DNA from 4 places in the Weizmannia agrestimuris genome. Region 2 is predicted to be linked to each of the others. Evidence: riboswitches for the same ligand, from Rfam matches in the RefSeq annotation. Region 2 holds a riboswitch; each other region holds the start of a gene.
What was found. A riboswitch is a leader RNA that binds a small molecule or an ion and turns the genes downstream of it on or off. The one in region 2 is predicted to bind thiamine pyrophosphate.
Positions count from the first base shown of each region.

Region 1 (6,026 bases), on a different contig from region 2:
CTTTTATCATGACGTTTATGGGCAATTATGCCGCCATCTTTTTAAGTGCAGCGGATTATTCAAGAGAATTGAAAGCCGGGATCAGCCATACAAAAAGAAGGTTATTGTATTTTATTCCGATCTTTATCGCATACGGGTTTGCTTTAACGATGGGGGCCATGCTTGCTTCTGCTACCGGTATTACAAATCCTGTAAAGGCCTTTTCGGTGGTGGTCGATAATCCTTATATTACATTTTTCGTGTCTGCGTTTATCGTGATCGGGACCGTTTCGGTGAATATGGTTGCCAATATTATTCCGCCAACTTACGTCATTACATTGCTTACGAAATTAAAATTTAAGTATGCTGTCACCATTACAGGGCTGCTTGCTTTTGCATCTTTTCCATGGGTGCTTGTCCGGGATTCTTCAGCAAAGGGGCTCGACATTTTTATTCTGGCTTACTCGGCATTTTTAGGTCCGATTGTAGCCATTCTATTGATTGAGTACTACATCTTCCGAAAACAAAAGGTAAATATCGCCGACTTGTACGCGGAAGACGGGCCTTATTCCGGCTATAACCCTGCGGCTGTCATTTCATTAGTAATTGGCGCGGCTGCCGCACTTGCAAAAGTGGAACTGGCATGGATCATCGGCTTTGTTGCGGCTGGTTTAGCCTATGTCATTCTGTCAAAATACGCATTTCCATTTTCAAAATTTAAAAAGGATACAATTTTTCAAAATACAGTCGTTCTCGAACCAAATCACAGGGAGGGGATTCACAACGAAATATGATACGCTCATTAAAAATGGAAAAGTCGTTTTTAGAAACAGCGTTAAAATTGCTGATCTTGCCATCCAAAATGGAAAAATTGCTGTAATTGCGGATAAAATTGAGGAAACGGCAGAACAAGTTTATGACGCTTCAGACCAATATGTGATGCCGGGAATGGTCGATATCCATGTGCATATGTGCGAACCGGGGCGGACGGAATGGGAAGGATTTGAAACCGGAACAAAGGCGCTTGCCGCCGGGGGAACGACAACCTATGTAGATATGCCTTTAAATGCGCTGCCTGCCACGACAACAAAAGATGCTTTAGAAAAAAAGCTTGCCGCTGCCGCCGGCAAAAACTATGTGGACTACGCTTTTTACGGCGGATTAGTCCCAGGTAATCTCGATCAGTTAAAAGAACTTTCCGATTGCGGTGTTGTTGCTTATAAATGTTTTATGGCCAGCTGCGGAACCGATTTGCCGGGAGACTTTAAAAATGTAGATGATTACACGCTTTATGCGGGGATGAAAAAATTAGCCGAGCTGGGACATATTTTATTGATTCATGCAGAGAATGCCGCCATTACCGATGGGTTAGCAGAGGAGATGATTAAACAAGGGAAAACAAGCCCGGCTGATTATGTTGCAACACGGCCGGTATTTACTGAAGTGGATGCCATCAAGCGGGCGCTGTATTTTGCGAAACAAACCGGGTGCAAACTGCATTTTGTCCATGTCAGCAGTGCGGAAGGAGTGGAAGAAATTACGAAAGCGCGGAACGAAGGACAGGATGTCACGCTTGAGTCGTGCCCACATTATTTTACAATCACAACAGCCCAATTTGCGGAAATCGGCCCGCTTGCAAAATGTTCCCCGCCTTTACGCAGCGAAGCGGAGCAGGAAAAACTTTGGGAAGGATTGAAACAAGGAAAAATCGATATGCTGACATCCGACCATTCCCCTTGCCCGCCTGTAATGAAGGACAGCGAAACCGGAAATATTTTTGAGGTATGGGGCGGCATAACCGGGTGCCAGAATAATGTCGATTTGATGTTCGATGAGGCTGTCAAAAAGCGCAATATTCCCATTACGCAATTTACGCGCATGATTGCAACCAACCCTGCCGAACGTTTTGGCTTAAAATCGAAAGGGGAAATTGCGCTCGCAAAAGATGCGGATCTCCTCTTTCTCGATCCCGACCGGCCATACACGGTAAGTGCGGAAGACCTCTATTACCGCCATAAGCACAGCCCGTATATCGGCAGAAAAATTGATTGCCGGGTTACGAAAACTTTTGTAAGAGGACAGCTCGTATTTGATCTGGATGGCGGTGGTATCAAGGGTGAGCCGGTTGGCAAATGGATCCGGCCAGCGAAGGTTTCAGACTATGCCGGAGTGCCGTCATAATGCCAACAGCATCAGGCTCTGCTTTCAAGAGCCTGATTTTGCTGGCATAAATTTTGGCCGGTTATCAATAGCTGGCATCCTGTATGCGCCGTGGCAATGCCTTCATTCCTCCCCGGTGTTTCGCTCAAAACTTACGGTTGCTTACGGTATGATTGATCATCCTGCCCCATCCTTTATTTTTTTGTAAAACTTTTATCAAAACATAGCCAAAAATGGCCCCTGCAAAAGAACTTAAAAAGAAGGCAGGGATAAATCCGAAAAGCGTTGATGTTTGGCCGAGCAGAAAAACAGCAATGGGATAACAGGCCAGGGCACCGAGAATGCCCGTCCCCATGACCTCCCCGACAAAGGCAAAAATGAGCTTATTCGTCTTCGCGTAAAGATAAGCTGCCAAAAACGCGCCGATCATGCTTCCCGGAAAGGCAAAAATACTCCCTGTCCCAAGCAAGTTACGTAAAAGCGAGGATATAAAGGCTTGCGCAACCGCATAACCGGGGCCGAGCAAAACAGCCGAGAGTATATTGGCAAAATGCTGTACCGGAAAAATTTTTGCAAAACCGACCGGGATATAAATCAAGCTGCTGGATGCAGTCGTTACAGCCGCAATAACTGCAGTTGCTGTTATTTTTTGTGTTTTTCTCATTAGAACCAAACTTCCCTCCTTTTTAGTTGCGAATGAAAATCAGACCGGCCAGTCTTGTTTTTTATCGTTCATATCCCAAAATAAGTATTCATACTTTGAGGCCATTTGAAAATGGCGTTCTAAGGCCATCAGTTCCGTTTCTGATTTTCCGCTTGCCAGTTGGTCCATTAAGTCAATTAACCACTGCGTTCCGGAGCCGAACGTTTCTGAAGAATAGGTTTCGATCCATTTCTTGTAAGGATTGGCCTCCAATGTGTCTCGATGATTTACTTTTAGCAGTTTCCCAATTTCCCAATAATCCCAGGCACACGGCAACAAGCAGGCAACAAGTTCAGCCAAGCTTCCATTGGCGGCCACTTGCAGCATATAACTCGTGTAAGCAAGGTTAACCGGCGTTGGTTGGGTTGCTTCTAAATCCGTGCGTGTAATGCCAAACTCGGCAGCGTATTGGCGGTGCAGTTCCATCTCAAAATGCAACGATTCATGGAGCACCGCAGCAAATCTCGTCATCATGCCGAGGTTACCCGCTTTCACAACACCCATGGCAAACAGTTTTGCGTACTCAACTAAATATACGTAATCCTGCTTTAAATAATAGATAAATTTATCTCTTTCTAAAGTTCCGTTCCCCAGTCCCACGACAAAAGGATGGTTATGGTTTTTCTCCCAAATCGGTTGGACATTTTGATATAGCCTTTCTGTAAAAGATCGTTTCAACAATGATTCCTCCTTGTTTACCGGGAAACCGATTGCGGTTTGCAGGCTGGTTTCTCCCTTTGCCCCGAGCGATGGCCAGAGGCGGCTCCTCAAAATAAAAAACCCGCCCTCCATCGGAAAGCGGGTGTATCAATTACAAATCATCAGGTGTAATTTCATCACCTACTTCCCTTCGCTAGTACGAACTAGATCAGGTTCAAAGGGTACTTCTCAGCCAACCCGGCGCCCCTAGTAGACTATTGTGAATATTCATTTTCATTACTCTTACCATATCATAGTCCCGAATTTTGTGCAACAGCAAATTTATTGCCCGTAAAATATGGAAAAAAGCACAGGATGTTACCCCAAATGCTGCCCGTACCATGCTTCAGTTCCCGAGATACGGTATTTTTTTTACAGCCAACCACATCAGCGATTACTTGTATGGATTTTCCTTCTGCACGAAGGGTGGAAATCTTCACCATGGATAAACCTCCGTATTGATTGCGTTTTCATCGTAAACGGTTTATCATGCTCTTTTTTTCATTTATTTAGCTTGTTGCATTTGATTATCCAACTAGCCTTTTGTAATTTTATCAAAAAAGTCTATATAATCTACTATTGTATTTTCAAAATAATCACCTAAATAAATATTGAAATGTCCACAATCGTACGCTTTAATCGTTGCTTTCTTGGAGCGTTTTGCACACTTTATGGTTGCCCAAGCAGGTGCTAATATATCTTTCCGACAAACCGCATAAAATATCGGTATTTCTATATTTTTAGTATATCTACTAGGCGAATATTTAAAAAATTCCAAAATCGTTCTTGCAGGGGCTTTATTCACAAACTTTAAATTTTCAGGCATCAACTTAAAAACCTCTTTGTAATCAGGAACAGCCATCATCGCTACTTTCCCATGCGCATCCACCAATTTAATCATGACCGGATGATACCCGGTAATAGAAGATAAAACGTCGGCTATGACAAAGGGGAATATTTTTAGGGCAGATAGCGGTGAGACCGTTTTCATTGTAGCTAAATTGTTTGTATATGGGCACTGTGCCACGGTTGCAAGAATATCTATTCGATAAGCTGATAGGGTTATAACGTGTCCCCCACTAAACGAACTTCCAAACAGGAGTATTTTACTATCATCAATCCTATCATTCTTTTTGATGAAATCAATGGCAGAGTTCCAATCTGCAAGTTGTTCTTTTACATTTATCCGTTGTCTTTTATTTCCGTCACTTGCTCCATGGTTACGATAATCAAATAAAAAGCAGGCATACCCGGCAGCAGCAAACCTTTCAGCATATGCGTCCAACCGCATTTCACGCACTCCACCCAAGCCATGAGCCATTACAATTACCGGGCATCTTTTATCTACATTGGGTAGATATAGCCACGCGCTACACCTTGTTCCATTTGAATAAAAGTCAATATCTTCTCGTCGAAATTGATTGTTCATTTTTCTCCCTTCTCCCGCTTCAGGCGAGCACAAACATTGCACGAAATAGAATTGACATATACGTATAAAAATGGCTCCACAGTGAACTACTCCCACTTCGACGGGTCACTCGAAGTAGGGGCTTCTCGACTTATCGTTACTTTTACGAGCTAACGAAAGCTGACCAAGCGATCCTTTTTGTTCCAAGCGTTTATGTTTCATACTAACCCCAATAAGCATATGCCTTCTTGTTTGTATCCCCGAATATTGCTCAATTCGTCCAGCGCAGTTTGTGACCAAAATACACGATACTCTTTGTCCACGCTTAAGACCCCTTGAAACATCTCCGAAGATACTTAAGCCCCTGTTCTTTGCTGTAAATGCGTCCGTTTCGCCGATCTTCGCGACTCTTTTGAACCTGACGAACAACTTCTTCATCTTTTGCCAGATATTCAACTTCCTTTTCGTTTAGTGCTTGTTCTCCCCGCTTGAAGGTTAAAAATTCAATAAAATCATACACTTCAAGGACATCTTGTTCAGGAATTTGATCAATCATCCGCTTTAATTCTTCACGGCTCACTCTCAAAACGTTTCACCGCCTTGTGGTTTATTTTCTCATTATATTTTTTAAATGCAAACACACTCCACATGGCTCAGGTGCTGTGAGATATCAGGACGTCCTATCCGTTAAGCAGAATCTGGGTTAGCCATGAGACATCTTTTAAAACGATACTCAATCAATAGCGTTTGCTGCGACATTGAAGGGTATTGATTCTGGCCCGGCCTTAAAATAGCAGTACCGGCCACTTTCCCTAATTTGCCGCGTTTCGGCACTGTCCAGGAAATGGCCGAAATTGGTTAAAAATACTTCAATTTCAGGACTTATATTTTCGGAAATCTATTTTATCAATGTCTTTATAATTGTTATGATCTGCTCTATAACTATTCATAGAGGAAGCCTCATAAACACATAAATATTGTTCAGGATTTAGTAAATAAAATTGAACATCCCCCTTTTGATGCATTTCCGGATCTTCTAATTTTACGCCTGCAAAATTGGGGAAAGTGGGTAGTTGT
Region 1 covers NZ_CALPDC010000009.1:34,452-40,477, forward strand. Annotated here, with positions in the region: gene NFR98_RS05950 (NCS1 family transporter) at 1-773, shown strand, start outside; gene allB (allantoinase AllB) at 658-2,160, shown strand; gene thiW (energy coupling factor transporter S component ThiW) at 2,285-2,803, opposite strand; gene tenA (thiaminase II) at 2,843-3,634, opposite strand; TPP riboswitch at 3,671-3,760, opposite strand; gene NFR98_RS05970 (helix-turn-helix domain-containing protein) at 3,793-3,984, opposite strand; gene NFR98_RS05975 (alpha/beta hydrolase) at 4,077-4,970, opposite strand; gene NFR98_RS05980 (hypothetical protein) at 5,275-5,529, opposite strand.
Region 1: another riboswitch for thiamine pyrophosphate. It lies ahead of tenA (thiaminase II); the one in region 2 lies ahead of thiT (energy-coupled thiamine transporter ThiT).

Region 2 (6,026 bases):
AATGAACGATGCAGCTGTTTCGTTTGCTTTGTAATAAAGGGATGCTTTTTCTTTTCCTATATGCTGGATCAATTCATCATAAATGAGCCCGTGCTGTGCGGTGATTTTTGCCGTCGTATGCCCGCTTGTGCCATTTGCAATGGATCCGGCATCAAACAGGATCGTTTTATACCCTTCGTTTGCCAGCAAATAGGTAGTTACAATCCCGGCCATTCCGGCACCCACAACGGCCACATCGGCTTCCATATCCTGCGTTAACGATGGAAATTGCGGCATCGTGACCGTTTTGCGCCACAACGGTTCAGGAGATTGCGGCATTGAAGTTCCGTTCATGATTTGACCTCCCCGAAAGACTGTTATGTATAGTCTTCCCCGGGGAGGCCGGTCTAAACATTGCGATTTAGCTGTTGAGCAATTTATCCGTAATCTGGCGCATGATATCGCCTCTTGAGATGACGCCGACAACACGCCCTGCCTGATTGACGACCGGAAGCTTTTTAAAATGGTGTTTTGCCAGAATCCTGAGCGCATTTTCAAAATCGTCTTCAGGCCTTACCGTATACAGTTCCCGCCGTTTCATAATCTTTTCCACCGGGAAGTCCAGGCTGTGCACCAATTTTTCATTAAAGTCTTCCTGCTCATTTACCACGATCGTAATATAAAAATCGTAAACGGTCCGTGCCTTTGGCTGCAAAAAGCGGATGACATCCCCGTCGCTGATCATACCGAGCAGCTTTCCTTCCGCGTCCACGACCGGTACGCCGCCGATCCGGTGGTGGGCAAGCACCTTTAACAGTTCCCGGATCGTTGTCTCTTTTTTTACCGTAATAACATCCCGGATCATAAAATCTTTGACTTCCAATTTTCTCGCCCCTTTATATCCATCCATTTACAAATTATTGTAAACCTTTGCGGGGAAGGAAGCAATGAACAAACCGCCTATTGTGTGCCATCTACGTATTTCCCGTGATCCGGGAGCGCGATTTCATCAAATCTGGATGCAAGGTCCTCAAGCCCTTTCCTCAAGCCGGAGCCAGACATCGGGATCCCGTGGCCGCAAACAGCAGTTTCCGGCTTTAAAGCAGCTAATTTTTCAACTGAGCGTTTGGCCGCTTTCCAGTCATTTGTAAAATAGCGCGGTGGCCCGTTTACTTCCTGCCTTTGCACCAGCACTTTCCAAAATTCATCCTGCCTGACGGTGATAAATGCGTCCCCCGTGATCAACACGCTGTCTGCTCCCCTGAAGAACGACACATGCCCTCTCGAATGGCCGGGCGTATGGATCCATTTCCAGCCCGGCAAAAACGGGACCGTCCCGTCTTCGGGAAGGGGCTGGACAGCATGGCCAAGATCAACCGGTTCATTCGGATAAATCATGGAAATCTTCGCCAGCAGGCCGCCTTCAACGGACGGATCGGGATCCGGATACGTTTCACGCCCGGTTAAATAGGGCAACTCCAATCGATGTGCAAAAACCGGCACGTCCCACTTTTCCAATAATGGCGCAATCGCTCCGACATGGTCAAAATGGCCGTGCGTCAGTAAAACCGCTTTTGGTTTTGCCTTTTCCCCGAAGCGTGCCCGCACGGCTGAAAATATCGCTTCGGCAGAACCCGGCATGCCGGCATCCACGAGGACAAATGCATTGGTTCCGGCCCTGCCGATCAGGCACACATTGACAATTTGGATGGTAAGGCAATAGATATCCGGCAGCAATTCCCTGCCTGTTCCGCTTTCAATCGAAGTCATCGGGATGACCCGGTGGCCAAACGGGTGATGAATGTCTTTGTCCATAAAATCCCCTTCTTTCATTTTCCTTCTATTTATCTTTTCCCGTTTCTCGAAAGCCTTACCCGTAACCTCCTATCATCAACCGAAAAAGCAGTCAAAACCGGACTGCCGACTTTACAAGGCGCCTGTTACCATGAAGCCTGGTGCCTTCAGCGAAAACGGCAAGGCGCAGTTGGCCTTGCCGTTTTCAAGTTGCTTTTATGCCGCATGCCTGTGTGGATTGCGGTATTTTGTCAGCAGCTGCGGGGCGGCATTCAAGAGAATCGCCGCAACAGCTGCGCATAAAATCGCATTCCCAATCATCGTGCCGCCGTTCATGATGAGAGAATAGAGAAACGCCGACTGTCCTTTAGGCGCATAGGAACCCCAAAAAATCACGCCGGCTACGAAATGCCAGAAATAGCGGGCGAAACTTCCGGTAAGAACGGAAAGGCATATCCAAAAAGTCATCGTGCCCTTTTTATCGTGACGACAGCTTCTTTCGACAAGCGGCCGGAAAAGCCCGGCAAACCCGATGAACGAAAAAGCGACCGGATATTCCATGATGCCCTGAAGCGGGTTAAGAATATCATTAGCATCACCGGTGACGATCTGCAGCAGGCTCCAAATAAATCCGGAAGCAACACTTGCTTTAAATCCCCAGCGAAAAGCGACCACAAAAATCGGCAGCATGGCAAACGACAGAGAAATCGCGGACGTCACCTTAATGGACGGCAATAAGTCCAACACGAGCGCGAACGCCGCAAAAATAGCCGCTTCAATCATAGCCTGTAAACTTAATTTGCCCATAAAAAAATCCCCCTTTTGGTATGCATGAACATAACGAACCATGGGAGGACAAAAGAAATTCCACATCCCTACGCCGGCATTAACCGGACAGGTTCAAAGGGTCAGAACATGGCGTTCACTCTCAGCTTAACGCTCCCCCTGTGGTTACGTTCATGAAATTGTCACCTTTATGATAAACTTTTTGCCACAACATTTCAACAAAAAATTTAATCTTTTGGCAATAACAGCTCCGGAAAATTGTTTTTCGGCGAATTGACGCGTTCAGATACGGCATACATTTCCATTAGGTCTGCATCATACTGCGAAAGGAGTGGCAACAGCCGGCCCGCCTCAGTGACCGATGTGTCCAGCCATTTTTCTTCATCTTCCCTGCGTAAAATCACCGGCATCCGGTCGTGAATTTTTGCCATCATCCTGTTCGCCTTTGTCGTTAAAATCGTGCAAGTAAAGACCGGATTCCCTTCCTGGTCCATCCATTTTTCCCAAAGCCCGGCCATCGCAAAAATGCCCCTGTTCTTAAGCCTGATCCGCATCGGCGCCCGGGTGCCGTCTTTTCGGTTCCACTCAAAAAAAGAATCGGCCGGAATGAGGCAGCGCCGCCTTTTCACTGCCTCCCGGAAACCCGGTTTCTGAAATACGGTTTCGCTTCTGGCATTGATCATCTTATGCCCGATTTTCGGATCTTTTGCCCAGGAAGGAATCAAGCCCCATTTTAAAAAACCGAGTCTGTACTGCCCATGGGCGCTGATCACGGCAGCCACCATTTGCGAAGGCGCGACATTATAACTTTTGGCATATTCACTGCTTGAAAAAGAAGCTTTGGCATGGAACCTTTCTTCCAATTCATTTACAGATGCCGTTAACGTGTACCTCCCGCACATCCAAATCCCGCCTTTCTTTCTATCCTGAAAATATTGCCCGCTGATTTTCATCCTCTGCCATACCGCGTATGAAGCGGCAAAGATGCCCATTTTTCCCCATTTTACACAAAAAACAGGCAGATAAAAAGGATTTGGCCCAGTTGCACCAAATCCTTTCTCTGTTCCGGAACGCACCGCTTGTTAACCCTGCCCCCGAGCTGGGATGTTTGCAGCAGTTCCCGGTTTTTCTTCTCTTTTTCACATTCCGCTCTTTAGGCCTTGTTTCTTTCAAGAAAATGCCGTTTCCGAAGCAAGGAATCGTTCCGGCAGGGAGCGAGCACGGTTTCCATGCCCTTTTTCACCATCCGCTTTCCGGATCGTAAGGTTAAAAGCCACCCGGTTACCGGTTTAACGCCGCGTCTTCTTCTTCGATCCGGCGCAGCCGTTCAGCCACTTCTTCCGGTGTAAGGCCGTGTTCTTTTACATATAAGTTATTTGGTACGGTGCGGCATTCATGCGAGCAACTCCGCATATATTTATGTTCATTTTCTTCCGAGCATAAAATTTGCTTGTTGCAGGCCGGGTTGGCGCAGTTGACATAACGTTCGCACGGTTCCCCCGTAAAATAATCCCGGCCGACAACGACATGTTCTTTTCGGTTGACCGGAACGGAAATCCGTTCGTCGAATACATACAGTTTGCCGTCCCACAGCTCGCCCTGCACTTCCGGATCCTTTCCGTATGTTACAATCCCGCCGTGCAGTTGGCCGACATCTTCAAACCCCTCTTCCAAAAGCCAGCCCGAAAATTTTTCACAACGGATGCCGCCTGTGCAATACGTCACAATTCTTTTGCCTTTTAATTGATCTTTATGTTCGCGCACCCATCCCGGCAGTTCACGGAAAGCGCGGATATCCGGGCGCAATGCCCCGCGGAAATGCCCGAGATCATACTCATAATCATTGCGCGCATCCAGTACGACGGTATCTTCAGCCAGCAGCGCCTCGCGAAATTCTTTCGGAGACAAATATTTTCCCGTTTTTTCATTCGGATTGATGTCTTTTTCAAGCCGCAGCGTAACCAGTTCCTTGCGCGGGCGGACGTGCATTTTTTTAAACGCATGGCCATCTGCTTCATCTTCTTTAAAGACCATGTCCCGGAACCGGGGATCGGCGTGCATCTTTTCTTTATATTTGGTTGTTTGTTCAACCGTTCCGGAAACGGTGCCGTTGATCCCTTCTTTGGCAACGAGGATACGCCCCTTTAAACCGGTCTCTTTGCAAAACTGCAAATGTTCGGCTGCAAAGGCTTCCGGATTTTCAATTTCAACATACTTGTAATACAATAAGACTCTGTACGGCTTTGTTTGTTCCATTATTGATAACCACCTATCCAATTATATTTGCAAGATATAATGCAGGCTTTCAGGTTACACTGTCTCTTACAAACCACCATTTTACCAAAAGCCCGTTTGCATTTCAAAATTTTCACTGTGAAAACAGAAGAAACGAAATGATTTATCAATCCTGTTTGATGCGTTATACTTGTTCAGACAGGAATAAAAGAAAGGTGTTATGCAATGAAATCGCTTGTACTCGCCGAAAAGCCGAGCGTCGGGCGCGAACTTGCGCGCGTCCTCGGCTGCACGGAAAATAAAAAACGTTATATTGAGGGGCCGCGCTATATCGTGACATGGGCGCTCGGCCATTTGATCGAACTGAAAATGCCGGAAGATTATCATCCGAAATATAAAGAATGGCGTATGGAAGACCTGCCGATTCTTCCGGATAAAATGGAAATTAAAACAATCCGGCAGACCTATCCGCAATATAAAGCGATCGAACAGCTTGGCAAAAGAAGCGACATCAAAGACTGCATTATCGCAACCGATGCCGGGCGCGAAGGCGAACTTGTCGCACGCTGGATTCTGGAAAAAATGCGCTGGAAAAAACCGGTGAAACGGTTATGGATTTCTTCCCAGACCGATAAAGCGATTAAAGACGGATTCAAACAGTTAAAACCGGCAAAGCAGTATGACAATCTGTACCACTCCGCCGTTTGCCGCAGCGAAGCAGACTGGCTGATCGGATTGAACGTCTCCCGTGCTTTAACCGTGAAATACAACGATCCGCTCTCCGCCGGGCGCGTGCAGACGCCGACATTGGCGATGGTGCTCGAGCGCGAACGGGAAATCCAGTCTTTTGTGCCGAAAAAATACTGGACCATTGAAGCGCTCGCCGGAAAACTCGAAGTATCGTATGACCAGCATGGCGAAAAACGGATATTTGACGAGCAAAAAGCAAATGCCATACATGCGGCTTTATCCGGGCAGACTGCCGTCGTGACAGAGGTGATCCGCAAACAGAAGCAAGAGCAGCAGCCGCTCCCTTACGATTTGACGGAACTGCAACGCGATGCCAACCACCGTTTTGGTTTTACAGCAAAAAAAACATTGAACGTGCTGCAAAACTTATATGAACAGCATAAACTCGTTACCTACCCGCGCACCGATTCGAAATATTTGACGAAAGATATGGAAAATACGATGTACGACCGGCTGCTTGCGGTGAAAGATGCATACAAAGA
Region 2 covers NZ_CALPDC010000001.1:220,580-226,605, reverse strand. Annotated here, with positions in the region: gene NFR98_RS01085 (FAD-dependent oxidoreductase) at 1-333, opposite strand, end outside; gene NFR98_RS01080 (CBS domain-containing protein) at 401-862, opposite strand; gene NFR98_RS01075 (MBL fold metallo-hydrolase) at 940-1,794, opposite strand; gene thiT (energy-coupled thiamine transporter ThiT) at 1,990-2,580, opposite strand; TPP riboswitch at 2,629-2,729, opposite strand; gene NFR98_RS01065 (SOS response-associated peptidase) at 2,787-3,461, opposite strand; gene trhO (oxygen-dependent tRNA uridine(34) hydroxylase TrhO) at 3,841-4,815, opposite strand; gene NFR98_RS01055 (DNA topoisomerase III) at 5,020-6,026, shown strand, end outside.

Region 3 (6,026 bases), on a different contig from region 2:
TTGTATCAAAGACAAATACCCGCATGTCTTGCTCACGGGCGAAAGGAACGGCCTTCCGATACCGGGATTTGATTTGGGCCATTCACCGGCCGCCATCGCCAAACAGCCGTTAGCCGGCAAAACGTTGGTGCAAACATCCACAAACGGGGTAAAAGCAGCCTTCCGCGCCCTTTGTGCAAAGGAAGTCTATGTTACCGGCTTTTCGAATGCAAAAATGACGGCAAAATGGGTCCTGCGCAAATGGAAAGGCAAAGACAACGCCCGCATCAATATTATCGCTTCCCATCCGACGGGGGAAGATGACCTGGCATGCGCATTATACATGGAAAGCATCCTTACCGGCTCCGGCACGATAAAGCCGGAATCAGTGATCAAGGAGATTGTAAATGCCAGTGTTGCAAAGAAATTTCTTGATCCCGGCCAGCCTGCATTTAACCCGGCTGACCTGGAATTTTGCAGCAACGAAACAGACTGCGGGTTTGTTATGAAAATTGATCCAACAGGAGAATTTCCAACGATCGTGAGGGTTGAAGATGAATGACCATGGTTTGACACTGCCTTTACGCAATGAGAAACCGCGGGATTGCGGAATCACCATCTTAATTGACAATGGCATTCCGCTGAACTTTTTTAAAGATACCATGAACAGTGCAGCCCCTTATATTGATTTCGTCAAATTCGGCTGGGGAACATCGGTGGTTTCGCGCCATTTGGAAGAAAAAATAGATCACCTGAGGCAAAACGGCATTGCCTTCTTTTTCGGCGGCACTTTATTTGAAAAGTTTGCCAGCCAGGGAAAGACGGATCGGTACGTTCAATACTGCCGGCGGTTTGCATGCGAATATGTTGAAATCTCAAATGGCACCCTGCCGCTGTCCAATCCGGAAAAGTGCCATTATATTGCGGAATTTTCAAAGGAGTTTAAAGTGTTAAGTGAAGTTGGCTCAAAAGATACTGCCAAATCAATAGCCGACACGCCGGCGTTATGGCTGGAATCGATTAGTCAAGATTTAGAAGCAGGCGCATATAAAGTGATGACAGAGGCAAGGGAAAGCGGCACGAGCGGCATTTGCAACGGGGACGGGGAAATACGGGAGGAGATGTTTGCGGCCATCCTGGACTCCGGGATTCCCCGCGATGCTTTCATTTTCGAAGCGCCCAACAAGCAGCTCCAGGCTTTTTTATCCAACAGCTCGGCCCGGATGCCAATCTGGCCAACATCCCTTTTTCGGATGCCCTTGCGCTTGAAACATTAAGGCTCGGTTTGCGATCAGATACTTTTTTTATTGGAGGAGATTCCCATGAGAAAAACGGATAAAATTTTTCATTTGGCGATCCCGTGCAAAGATCTTGATGAAACAGCCGATTTCTATCAGAAATTAGGCTGTAAGGTGGCGCGCCGGTATGATGACCGGGTCACTTTCAATTTTTTCGGGGACCAGGTTGTCTGCCATCTGAGCCCTGAAAAAATAGACCCCAACCCGAAAATGTATCCCCGCCATTTCGGCATTACTTTTTTGGATAAAGCAGCATTTGAGGAAACCCTCCAATCCGCAAAGAAAAACCGCTTGGCATTTTTCCAGGAGAAAATGGTCCGGTTTGGGGGCAGGCAAGAGGAACATTGGACATTTTTCCTCCAAGATCCCTCCAACAACTTGCTCGAATTTAAATATTACCACGATGAAAGCATGGTGTATTAACCAGTCCCATTCATTGCTCAAAGCATGCGATGCGGCTTTTTCCGGAAAGAGCCGCATCGCATGCTTTGCCATTTGGGCCAGGCGATAAGCGTTTTTTCCTGGCCCGAGACGTTTGATCGTTATGTTCAGCAGGATGGCAAAGCCCCGGAGGCCCTTTTTAGGCTTAACATGCAAACCGCAGGCATACAGCTGCGGTTTTTTTGCGGCTTCCCGCAGGAACATGCAGCGCTTGAAGCGAATAACATACTCTGCATGTTCCGCCACCCGGTTTTGTGATCCCATGCTGGCGGAAGCCAAAGCGATTTGGCTTCCAGAATGCTCCTTATTTATTTTCTAAATGGACAAAAGCTTTTGCGGCATTGACATGTGTTTTTGTGATCTTTGTCTGGTACAGCCAATCCGAAACGTCTTGCCATTTTTTCAGGCCCTGATCGGCAATCGTTTTATTTTTTTCGCTCATCAGCGGCAGCAAAATGTGCAGGCTCTTCGTTTCCACATTTTTATCCAGCGGTGAAGAGGCATCTTCATGTTTTAACAAAATGGCAAGCGCCTTTTCCGGATGTTTTTTGACATATTGCTGGCCTTTTTCGGCAGCAGCAAGAAATTTTTTAAAAATGTCTGGCTGCTGTTTCAGCTTATTTTCGTTTGCGATGAAAACGAGTTCGGCATAATCCGGAACACCGTATTTTGCCGGATTGAATGCTCTAACGGGTACGCCTTCCTTTTCCAGCAGCAACTGTTCATGATTAACAAAACCGCCGACGATCGCATCAGTTTTACGGGCTGTCAGAGCAGGGATTAAATCATAGCCAACATCCACTGTTTTCACCTTGTCCGGATCGCCCCCGTCTGCTTTGACCATTGTCCGAACGACTGCTTCTTCCAGCGGAATGGAAGAATAGCCGACCGTTTTGCCCGCCAGGTCTTTCGGTGAGCGGATACCACTTGAAGCTGGCACCATCACACGGTTCAGCGTATGGCGGACGGCGGTGCCAAAAGATTGGACCGGAATATTCTCATCGCGCGCGATTAACACTTGGGGTTGATAACTTAATGCAATATCAATTCGATTCGCAGCCGCAAGTTTTAACGGGTCATTTGTGTCAGAAGGCATTTTGATGCTGACATCAAGGCCCTGCGCTTTAAAATAGCCTTTTTCCTTGGCTACATAAAGAAAAGAATGAACCGCATTTGGATACCAATCCAGCATGATCGTTACTTTTTGCGCATGTTTCGTTGCTTGCTGCGAATGATTGCTGCAGGCACCTAGCATACACGCCAGTACAGCGACCATTACCCATCGTTTCTTCATTGAACATCCCCCTAAATTTTTGTTCTGTTTTTCAATAAGCTTTTTTCCATCCCATAAATAAGCAAAAATAATCCCATGCCGAGTGCAGCCAAAAGAAAAACGGCCGAAAAAACAGCGCCCGACTGCAAATACCCAGACATTCGCTTGCTAAAAAAGCCAAGCCCCGCAGTTGCGCCAAGCCACTCTCCGATCGCTGCCCCGCTGACACAATATACAACCGATAATTTCAAGCCGGATAAAAATTGGGGAAGGGCCATCGGGACAGAAAGTTTTCGGAAAATATCCCAACGGCTGGCGCCCATTGTCCGAAACAAATTCAGATAGGCGGGATCGACGGTTTTTAATCCGTCAAAAGTGCTGATTACAATCGGAAAGATAGCCGTTAACACAATAATCGCTACCTTGCTCCAAACTGAATAGCCGAACCACATCATAAAAACAGGTGATACGGCGACAAGCGGGATCGTTTGCGAAATAACAAGAAACGGATAAAAGATTTTTTCAGCCGTTTTGGAGACATACATGATGACACCGATCATCACTCCACCCGCAACAGATAAAAGAAAACCGATGCCGACTTCCTCCACTGTCGCAGGCAAATGCACATTTATTAGTTGCCTGTGATTTTCTATGAAAGATGCATAGATTTGGGTAGGGGACGGCAAAATGAAAGACGGGATCACCCCTTTCTGTATGACCCACTGCCAGCCGGCTATCAAGACCAGCATCGTAACGCAAAAAAGTCCGTAATCCCCCAGCCATTTTCGCCACTTCATTTAGGAAACCTCCTTTCATCCGAACTTCCAATATGTACAAGCTGCAAACCGTTCCAAAGCCCGTTCAACCATTTGAATTTTTTCCTGCTATAGCAATCTTCCACCTACTTTTTGTTTTTATTTCTTCCTGCCCGTCGTCATTGACGAGGTTTTTCCGGTTACCGCCCTAAAAGCAGCTATTTTCCCTCCCTTCCAACAGAAAAAAGCCAGGCCTGTAAAAGACCTGACTTTAATAAGCAAGAAAATTTCCCAAAATCCCTACTTTCCTACGCCGGCATGATCCGGATCAGGTCCAAAGGGTTGAAAAACCAAATGTTTTTCTCTCAGCCCGCCAATCCGGGCACCCCTAGTAGTCTGAAATATTCACTTTTTTCCATTATAGGCTTTCTATTTGCCTGTGTAAAGTGGTGCAGGCTTTTTTCTATGGTGATTGGTTCAATTATCGGCTCCCAGTCAGGGCTCCTGTTTTTCCAAAAATCCCGAAAAAAACTGCAAAAATTTTCAATCATGATGATACTCACGATATATAAGCTCATTTAACGCTTCATTCCGTCATCGTAAACTGAATAGACAGCCATTCAGATATTTATACGACAGCGGCTGCGGTTGCAAGTGCTGACGGAAACAACCACATCGCCCCCTCTTCTCGTGCTTGTATGCTCACAAAAAAACCAATTTTATGAAAAAGACGAAAATAGTCTGTTAAATGACACGAATGTCGCTTATAATTATAAAAACGACACATGTGTCATTTAAGGAGGAGCATAATGAAGCATTCGCTTTTTAAAAATCATTCCTTTCTATTCTTAATCAGTGCGCAAACCGTTTCAAATCTTGGGGACTGGCTGCATCTTGTTGCATTGTTTGCATTAGTGGCATTTAAGTGGCACGCCGACCCGATTGCAATGGCAGGCATTACATTATGCATGGTGCTGCCGTCAATTTTATTTGGATCCCCTGCCGGCTGGCTGGCAGACCGGTTTAACCGTAAAGTGCTGATGAGCTTCTCGGATTTCGCCCGCTGCGGTTGTGTGCTCGGGATTGCTTTTTCCGTTTCGCTTTGGCAAGTTTATATCTTTCTATTTTTTTTGGGCTTTTTCTCAGCCGTCTTCACCCCTGCAGAAAGCGGCCTGCTTCGCCAAGTTGTTGGTGAAAACCAAATACAGGCGGCAATCGGCACAAGCGAGATGATCAATAACAGTGCCAAAATCATCGGGCCGGTAGCAGGCGGCGCATTGATCAGCCTGACCGGAATCAAAGGCGCTTTTTATCTTGATGCCATTTCTTTCTTCCTCTCCGCCCTCCTGCTGTTTGGAATCAAGGCGCCAACATTACAGAGCCCGGTAAAAAGTGATCTAGAACATCGGGAAAAGGTCTCGCTAACTGAAGGATTTCGCTTTCTCTCCGGTTTTCCCGTGTTAAAAATAGGTCTGATCGTTTTTTGTACCATGATACTGGCCTTGCAAATTTCTGATTCCCAGGCCATGATATTAATAAGGGATATCAAGAACGCAACGGTCCATTTTGCGAGCTGGTGTATTGCGGCAAGCGGTTTTGGCATGCTTACTGCTTCCGTGCTGTTTACGAAAATAAAGTTAGGGGAGAAATTAATCACTTTAAAAATCAGCCCCGCCATACTTGGTTTGGGTTGTATCATGGTAAGTACGGGTACCGGCTGGCCGATCGGCATCATTGAAGCCGTTTACCCTTGCGTCTTTTTTCTGATGGGTTTTTCTTTTACAATGGCTGTCATTCCTTTCGATGTGCTCGTCCAAAAGAAATCGCCTGAAACGCATACCGGAAGAGTGTTCGGTACCATCAACAGCCTTTCTACACTCGCTGTGCTTGTTGGCATATTACTTGGAGGCTCGCTTTCAGAGTGGTTTGGCGTCCGTCTCGCATTCCTGATCTCTGGCGGAACCACTTGCCTGCTTGCTGCCGTTTCCGCAATCGCAATGAAAAAAGCAGAAAGGAAGGAAATTCATGTCGCCGAGGGTATCAAAACAACATCTTGAAGAAAGAAAAAATCATATATTGGATGCTGCGAAGCGGGTGTTTGAACGAAAAGGCTATGAACCTGTTACCATGCAGGATATCGTAAAAGAAGCCGGCATTAGCAGAGGAAATCTGTATCAGTATTTTTCTAACACAGAGGAAATCATGCAGGCGGTTATTGAAAAAAATGACGATTCATTTTATACGTACATTCAAGACCTGGCAAGCAGCCATGAAAAAGTA
Region 3 covers NZ_CALPDC010000028.1:29,436-35,461, forward strand. Annotated here, with positions in the region: gene NFR98_RS10990 (2-phosphosulfolactate phosphatase) at 1-541, shown strand, start outside; partial or broken gene NFR98_RS10995 (phosphosulfolactate synthase) at 621-1,318, shown strand; gene NFR98_RS11000 (VOC family protein) at 1,302-1,700, shown strand; gene NFR98_RS11005 (ABC transporter substrate-binding protein) at 2,023-3,012, opposite strand; gene NFR98_RS11010 (ABC transporter permease) at 3,024-3,788, opposite strand; TPP riboswitch at 4,035-4,146, opposite strand; gene NFR98_RS11015 (MFS transporter) at 4,556-5,803, shown strand; gene NFR98_RS11020 (TetR/AcrR family transcriptional regulator) at 5,772-6,026, shown strand, end outside.
Region 3: another riboswitch for thiamine pyrophosphate. It lies ahead of NFR98_RS11010 (ABC transporter permease); the one in region 2 lies ahead of thiT (energy-coupled thiamine transporter ThiT).

Region 4 (6,026 bases), on a different contig from region 2:
ATCGTCCGGGACCGGGTGATCGAAAACCCGGAAACGGTCGCAACCGCGATTCGGATCGGCAACCCGGCAAGCTGGAAACTGGCTGTCAACGCCCGCGATGAATCAGGCGGCGTGATTGACTCGGTGTCAGACCCTGAAATTCTTGATGCGTTCCGGCTGCTCGCCCGCAATGAGGGGACGTTCGCCGAGCCGGGTTCATGTGCGTCCATCGCCGGTGTCGTCAAGCAGGTCAAAACGGGACAGATCAAAAAAGGAAGCAAAGTGGTTGCTGTCCTGACCGGAAACGGGCTAAAAGACCCGCAAACCGCCATGTCCCAAGTCGAAGTCCGGCCTGCCGTGCTGCCGGCAACGGAGGAAGCCGTGACAGATTATCTTTCGAATGTGATCCATGTATGAACAGGCTGGTTATCCGCGTCCCCGCAAGCACGGCAAATCTCGGGCCCGGATTTGATTCAGTCGGCATGGCGCTCAACCGTTTTTTAACGCTTGAAGTGCTCAGCAGCGAGGAATGGGTTTTTGAACAAGTATCGCCCCTTTTGCCGCCGCTTCCGGAACACGGTGATCCATTTATCTTAAAAATTGCGCGGCAGGTTGCGGATTTATACGGCGTGCAGCTTGCTCCGTGCAAAGTCATCGTTGACAGTGAAATTCCGCTTGCCCGCGGGCTTGGCAGCAGCGCTTCAGCCGTTGTGGCCGGGATTGAACTAGCCAACTTTGCCGGAAAACTCGGGCTTTCGCTTGCAGAAAAGCTGGACATTGCCACCCGGATCGAGGGGCATCCGGATAATGTCGCGGCATCCCTGTTCGGCGGGCTCATTGTTTCAGTCGAGCAAGGGGACGGACGAGTCGAAGTCGTGCCGTTTTTTGACATTATGGCGGATTTGCTCCTGTTTATTCCCGATTATGAGTTAAAAACGGAAGATGCGCGCAAAGTGCTTCCTGATTTTTATGCACGGAAAGAGGCGGTAAAAGGAAGTGCGGCCAGCAATCTTTTTATTGCGGCGCTCATAAGCGGCCAGTACGAACTGGCCGGAAAAATGATGGAACAGGACCGTTTTCACGAGCCGTACCGGACAAAATTGATCCCCGAATTTTTGGAGATCCGCCGGCTGGCCAAATCACTCGGCGCGTACGGGACGGTCATTAGCGGCGCCGGCCCGACGGTTATTTCACTCGTGCCGTCCGGGCAAGCAGAGGCCATGGCAGAAATGCTCCACGCCCATTTTCCGCATGTACTGGTTGAACCGGCCAAAATTGACCGGACCGGCCTTTCCGTCGAAAAATATGCGGCATCCAATATGCTGAACTTGTAAAAAAAGGTTTGGAGCATCTCCAAACCTTTTTTATTTCCCCAAAAATGAGGCAAGTTCTCTTAACAGTTCATCTTTGTCTTTTTTCAACGCATCCGAAGAGAGCATCTCCCATTTCCGCGGGCGCGGCAAATGCACCTTCAATTCGTGAATGATGGCGGACGGCTGCTGCGACATGACAAAAACACGGTCCGATAGCAGCACGGCTTCATCAAGATCATGGGTAACCATAAGAATCGTCTGGTTTCCTTTCTCCCATGATTCGAGCAGCCAGCGGTGGACATCCATTTTAGTAAAAGCATCGAGCTTCCCGAACGGTTCGTCCAGCAGCATAACCGGTTTTTCGCATAAATACGTGCGCAAAAAGCTGATCCGCTGCCGCATGCCGCCCGAGAGCGAGCCGGGATAGTGGCCGGCGTAATCCTCAAGGCCAAACTGCCGGAGCACCTCCATCCCCCGCAAAACCCGTTCCCGTTTCCGCACCCCTTTTATTTCAAGCGGCAGAACAATGTTTTGCAGTGCCGTCCGCCAAGGCAGAAGCAAATCCTGCTGCGGCATGAAACCGGCGGCATCCTGAACCCCATCCGGTTTGCCGTCAAGCAGCACTTTGCCACCATCCGCCTTTTCAATCCCGGCAATGATATTTAACAGCGTGCTTTTTCCGCATCCGCTCGGCCCGATAAAAGTACAGAATTCACCTTTCCGGATCGTTGCGGAAATGCCTTCCAGCACTTTTTTTCCGCCAAATGTTTTCGTAATACCTTCCAATTGCAAATACGTCATGGCCGGTTTGGAAGAAATTCATTTGTGTAGGCAGCCTTGATGTTGATTTTTTTCTTAATGACTTTATGGTCATAAAGGAAGTCCATATAACGGCGCCACACTTCTTCCTTCTGTACCCCCCATTCCGCGGCATCGTCCTGGTACTTCGTGCTTAGCCACTTCTGGCTGGCGCGGACAAGCCCTTTATTTGTATCCGGCACGTCCTTAATCAGGATATCGGCGGCCTGTTCCGGGTGCTTGATCGCAAATGTATAGCCTTGTGCCGTAGCCTTCATAAAAGATTTGACAAGGGTTTTATCCCCTTTGGCCAGTTTTTCGCTTGTAATGATGACCGGGCTGTAATAATCAAGCGCAGGGTCGAGATCTTTGACCATGATAAGATTCAGTTTTTTCCCGCTCCGCTCTGCCTGGATGCCGTCCCAGCCGTAATAAATCCATTCAAAATCCGCTTCACGCCCAATTGATTTGAAAAAATCCGTCTGGCCGAGCACAATATTTTTTACTTTGCTGTAGTCGGCGCCGTATTTTTCCATGACCGTTTTGATGACGGCTTCTTCAGACGGCGAACCCCAGCCGCCGTAACTTTTTCCTTCAAAGTCTTTCGGAGAAGTGATGTTGTCTTTTTTCAAAGAAGCAAAGCCGGAAGTATTGTGTTGGATGATCGCGGCAATGGACACAATCGGGATTCCTTCCGTCCTTGCCGTGGTGACATTTTCCTGATAGCTGACCCCGAAATCCGCTTTCCCGGAAGCCACCATTTGTTCAGCCGTAATATTGTCCCCCGGCTGGATGATTTTCACATCCAGGCCCTGCTTTTGAAAATAGTGCTTTGTTTTAGCTACATACAGGCCGGTATGATTGGTGTTCGGAAACCAGTCCAGCACAACCGTCACCTTTTGCAGCGCTTTTTGGCTGTTTTCTTTCTGCCCGCTGCCGGTGCATCCAGCAGCAAGCAGCAACATGGCCGCCTGCAAGATGATTAAAATTTTCTTCATTGATGATCTTCCTTTCGGTATACCCATGGTGCGGATAGCCTTTGCAAACATTCAACAGCGCCGTATAAAAGAAATGTGAGCCCAATGATGACAGCAGAAATGGCAAACAGGCGGGCAGTCATAAAAGATTTCGTCGCCCTTGTCAGCATGACGCCGAGCCCTTCGCTTGCACCGAGCCACTCACCGATAATAGCGCCCATCACACTATATGTAACGGCAATTTTTAAACCGGAAAAAAAGTAAGGGAGCACAGCCGGAAATTTGACTTTCCGGTATAACTGCCATTTTGAAGCATGCATGGTCTTTAACAGTTTCACCAAGTCATCATCCACCGTTTGAAACCCTTCCAGGATGCTCAATGCCAGCGGGAAAAAGCAGATTAAAATGACCACAATGATTTTTGACTGGAGCCCGAATCCGAACCAGACGATTAAAAGCGGCGCAATTGCCACAATCGGAATCGTTTGCGAAACGACCAGGAGCGGCCGGACCAGCATCCGGAAAACAGGAACCATATCCATAAAAACGGCAATTGCTGCGCCAATCATAATGGAAAAGGCAAGCCCGATCAATACTTCTTTTGCAGTTTGCCAAGTATTGGGCCAAACCATCCATTGCAGGCTTTTCAATTCCTGCCATACTTCCGTCGGTTTTGGCAACATCCATTCACTGATATGAAAGCCGGCCGTTACCCCTTGCCAGACGAAGAGCAAAAAAATGAGCCAGACAGCCGTGAGCGCCGTGTTAACGAACTGGCTGCGGCGTTTGTTCGCGATATTTTGCAATTTTTTCATCCATTGTCACCCCGGTGCTTGGCCGGTAATGGATTTTGATCGATGTGAGGACATCAATCGCACCGGCTTGAACGCAAGCATCCTGCGCTTTTTTGATGATTTCAAGCAGCTCGTCAAGATCGCCTTCCATCGTCGTTTCCATTGCCCCGACTTCATAACGTACGCCGGCGTTTTGGACGACTTCGATCGCGCGGTCGACGACACCGTATAAGTCATCACTTTTAATATGCGGAACAACTGAAAAAGAAATCGTTACCTGATTCGATTTTTCCATCAAATTCTCCTCCTTTTTTTCAAATAAAAAAGCTTTCATTGCATGCGCAAGAAAGCCTGTCCATCCAAAACATGCCGAAACATGCTTCAATATAAGACTCCCTACGCTGGCATTATCCAGATCAGGTGAAGGGTCGATGCAAAGCGGCATCCTCTCAGCCAAACCGGCTCCCCTGCTTTTTTTCCTTGTAATTTTATTGTAACATGAAAGCCATCCTTTTTGGCAAAAAATTTTCAATAGGATGGTGCGGTGCGCAAGCCGGCCTTTGCCTGCCTTGGTAAAGATTGGGGCGTTAAGATAGCGGGGATTTTTGACGGCCTTCCTTAACATAGAACGCCTCTACGTTAAGATAGCATGTCTTTTTTTCGGACTTCCTTAACATAGAGAGTTCTACGTTAAGATAGCGGAACTTTTTGCCGGCATTCCTCAACATAGAACGCCTCTACATTAAGAAAGCGGGCATTTTTTTCGAGCTTCCTTAACGTAGAACGCCTCTACGTTAAGGAAGCGGGACTTTTGGACAGCCTTCCTTAACGTAGGACGTCTCTACATTAAGAAAGCATGTCTTTTTGTCGAGCTTCCTTTCTATGTTAAGATAAATCCTGCTTTTTTCACCCTTCCTTAACATAGAACGCCCTACGTTAAGATAGCGGGGATTTTTGGTCTCCTTCCTTAACGTAGAGTTCCAACCCGTGCGTAAGTAACGCCGCTTATTCATGCTTTAAAGGCAAGGGTTTCCCTGCATGCCAACCCAAAGTTCCGACTGTTCGAGCGCATAAGCGACATCCAGCAGCCAATGTTCATTTCCTTTCGGCGCAACCAGCTGTACCCCTAAAGGAAGCCCGGCCGCTGTTACATGAACCGGCAGACTGATCGCCGGCTGCCCGGTTAAATTAGCGAGCTGCGTAAACGGGGAAAACGTTAAGCTCGGTTCAAACATGTCATAGACAAGTGCCTGCTGCTTTTCTTTTGGGAGTCCGGTAACGCCAAACAAGCGATCCCGCTCTTTCCCGGTTTGGGTAAGTTCCCCGATTTTTGGTGCCGGAAACGCGGTTGAAGGCGTGAGATACAGGTCATAAGTCTCATGGAAAGCAGCCATTTGTGCTGCGGCTTTATCCCACTCCGCAAGGCTCTTTGCGTATTCCGCCGCCGTGACATTTTTCCCGGCAGCATACAAGACCCATGAAACAGGCTCCATATCTTTTTCCGTAAGCGGGCGTCTAAGTGCGCTTTCCAAATCCGAAAGTTCCGCCGCCATTTCCCCGCAGTTCATTAAATAATAGTTTTCCATCAGCCGCCTGCCGTCAACACCGTTTTTGGCTTCTTCCACAAGATGGCCCTCCTGCTCCAGCCATTTTGCCGTTTTATAGACAGCCTGTTTTGCATCGCGGCTGACAGGCGTCCCGACCGGCGATTCAACCGAAAACGCGATCCGGTATTTTTTCGTTCCACTCCGCTCTAGTTCCTTTACATATCCCGGAAAAAGCGGCGTTTGAAAAGCAGCGGCGGGCTCTACCGTTTGTAGCACATCGAGGAGCGCTGCGCTGTCTCTGATTGTTTTTACCAGCACGAAGTCAATGGCCGCCCCTTGCCATTGCCGTCCACGGCCCGGCCCGACCGGTGTCCTTCCCCTTGTCGGCTTTAATCCTGTTAAACTTGTAAAAGAAGCTGGGATGCGGATCGATCCGCCGCCGTCGCTTGCACCGGCAACCGGTACCATCCCGGAAGCCACCGCAGCCGCGGAACCGCCGCTTGATCCGCCGGGTGAAAAATGGGGATTCCACGGATTGCGCGCCGGACCGTAAAGTTCAGGTTCCGTAATATTTTTTAATCCAAATTCCGGTACGTTTGTATGTCCGAGAATGATAAA
Region 4 covers NZ_CALPDC010000003.1:17,736-23,761, forward strand. Annotated here, with positions in the region: gene thrC (threonine synthase) at 1-396, shown strand, start outside; gene thrB (homoserine kinase) at 393-1,313, shown strand; gene NFR98_RS02670 (ABC transporter ATP-binding protein) at 1,344-2,093, opposite strand; gene NFR98_RS02675 (ABC transporter substrate-binding protein) at 2,090-3,088, opposite strand; gene NFR98_RS02680 (ABC transporter permease) at 3,085-3,882, opposite strand; gene NFR98_RS02685 (MTH1187 family thiamine-binding protein) at 3,833-4,156, opposite strand; TPP riboswitch at 4,238-4,340, opposite strand; gene NFR98_RS02690 (amidase) at 4,878-6,026, opposite strand, start outside.
Region 4: another riboswitch for thiamine pyrophosphate. It lies ahead of NFR98_RS02685 (MTH1187 family thiamine-binding protein); the one in region 2 lies ahead of thiT (energy-coupled thiamine transporter ThiT).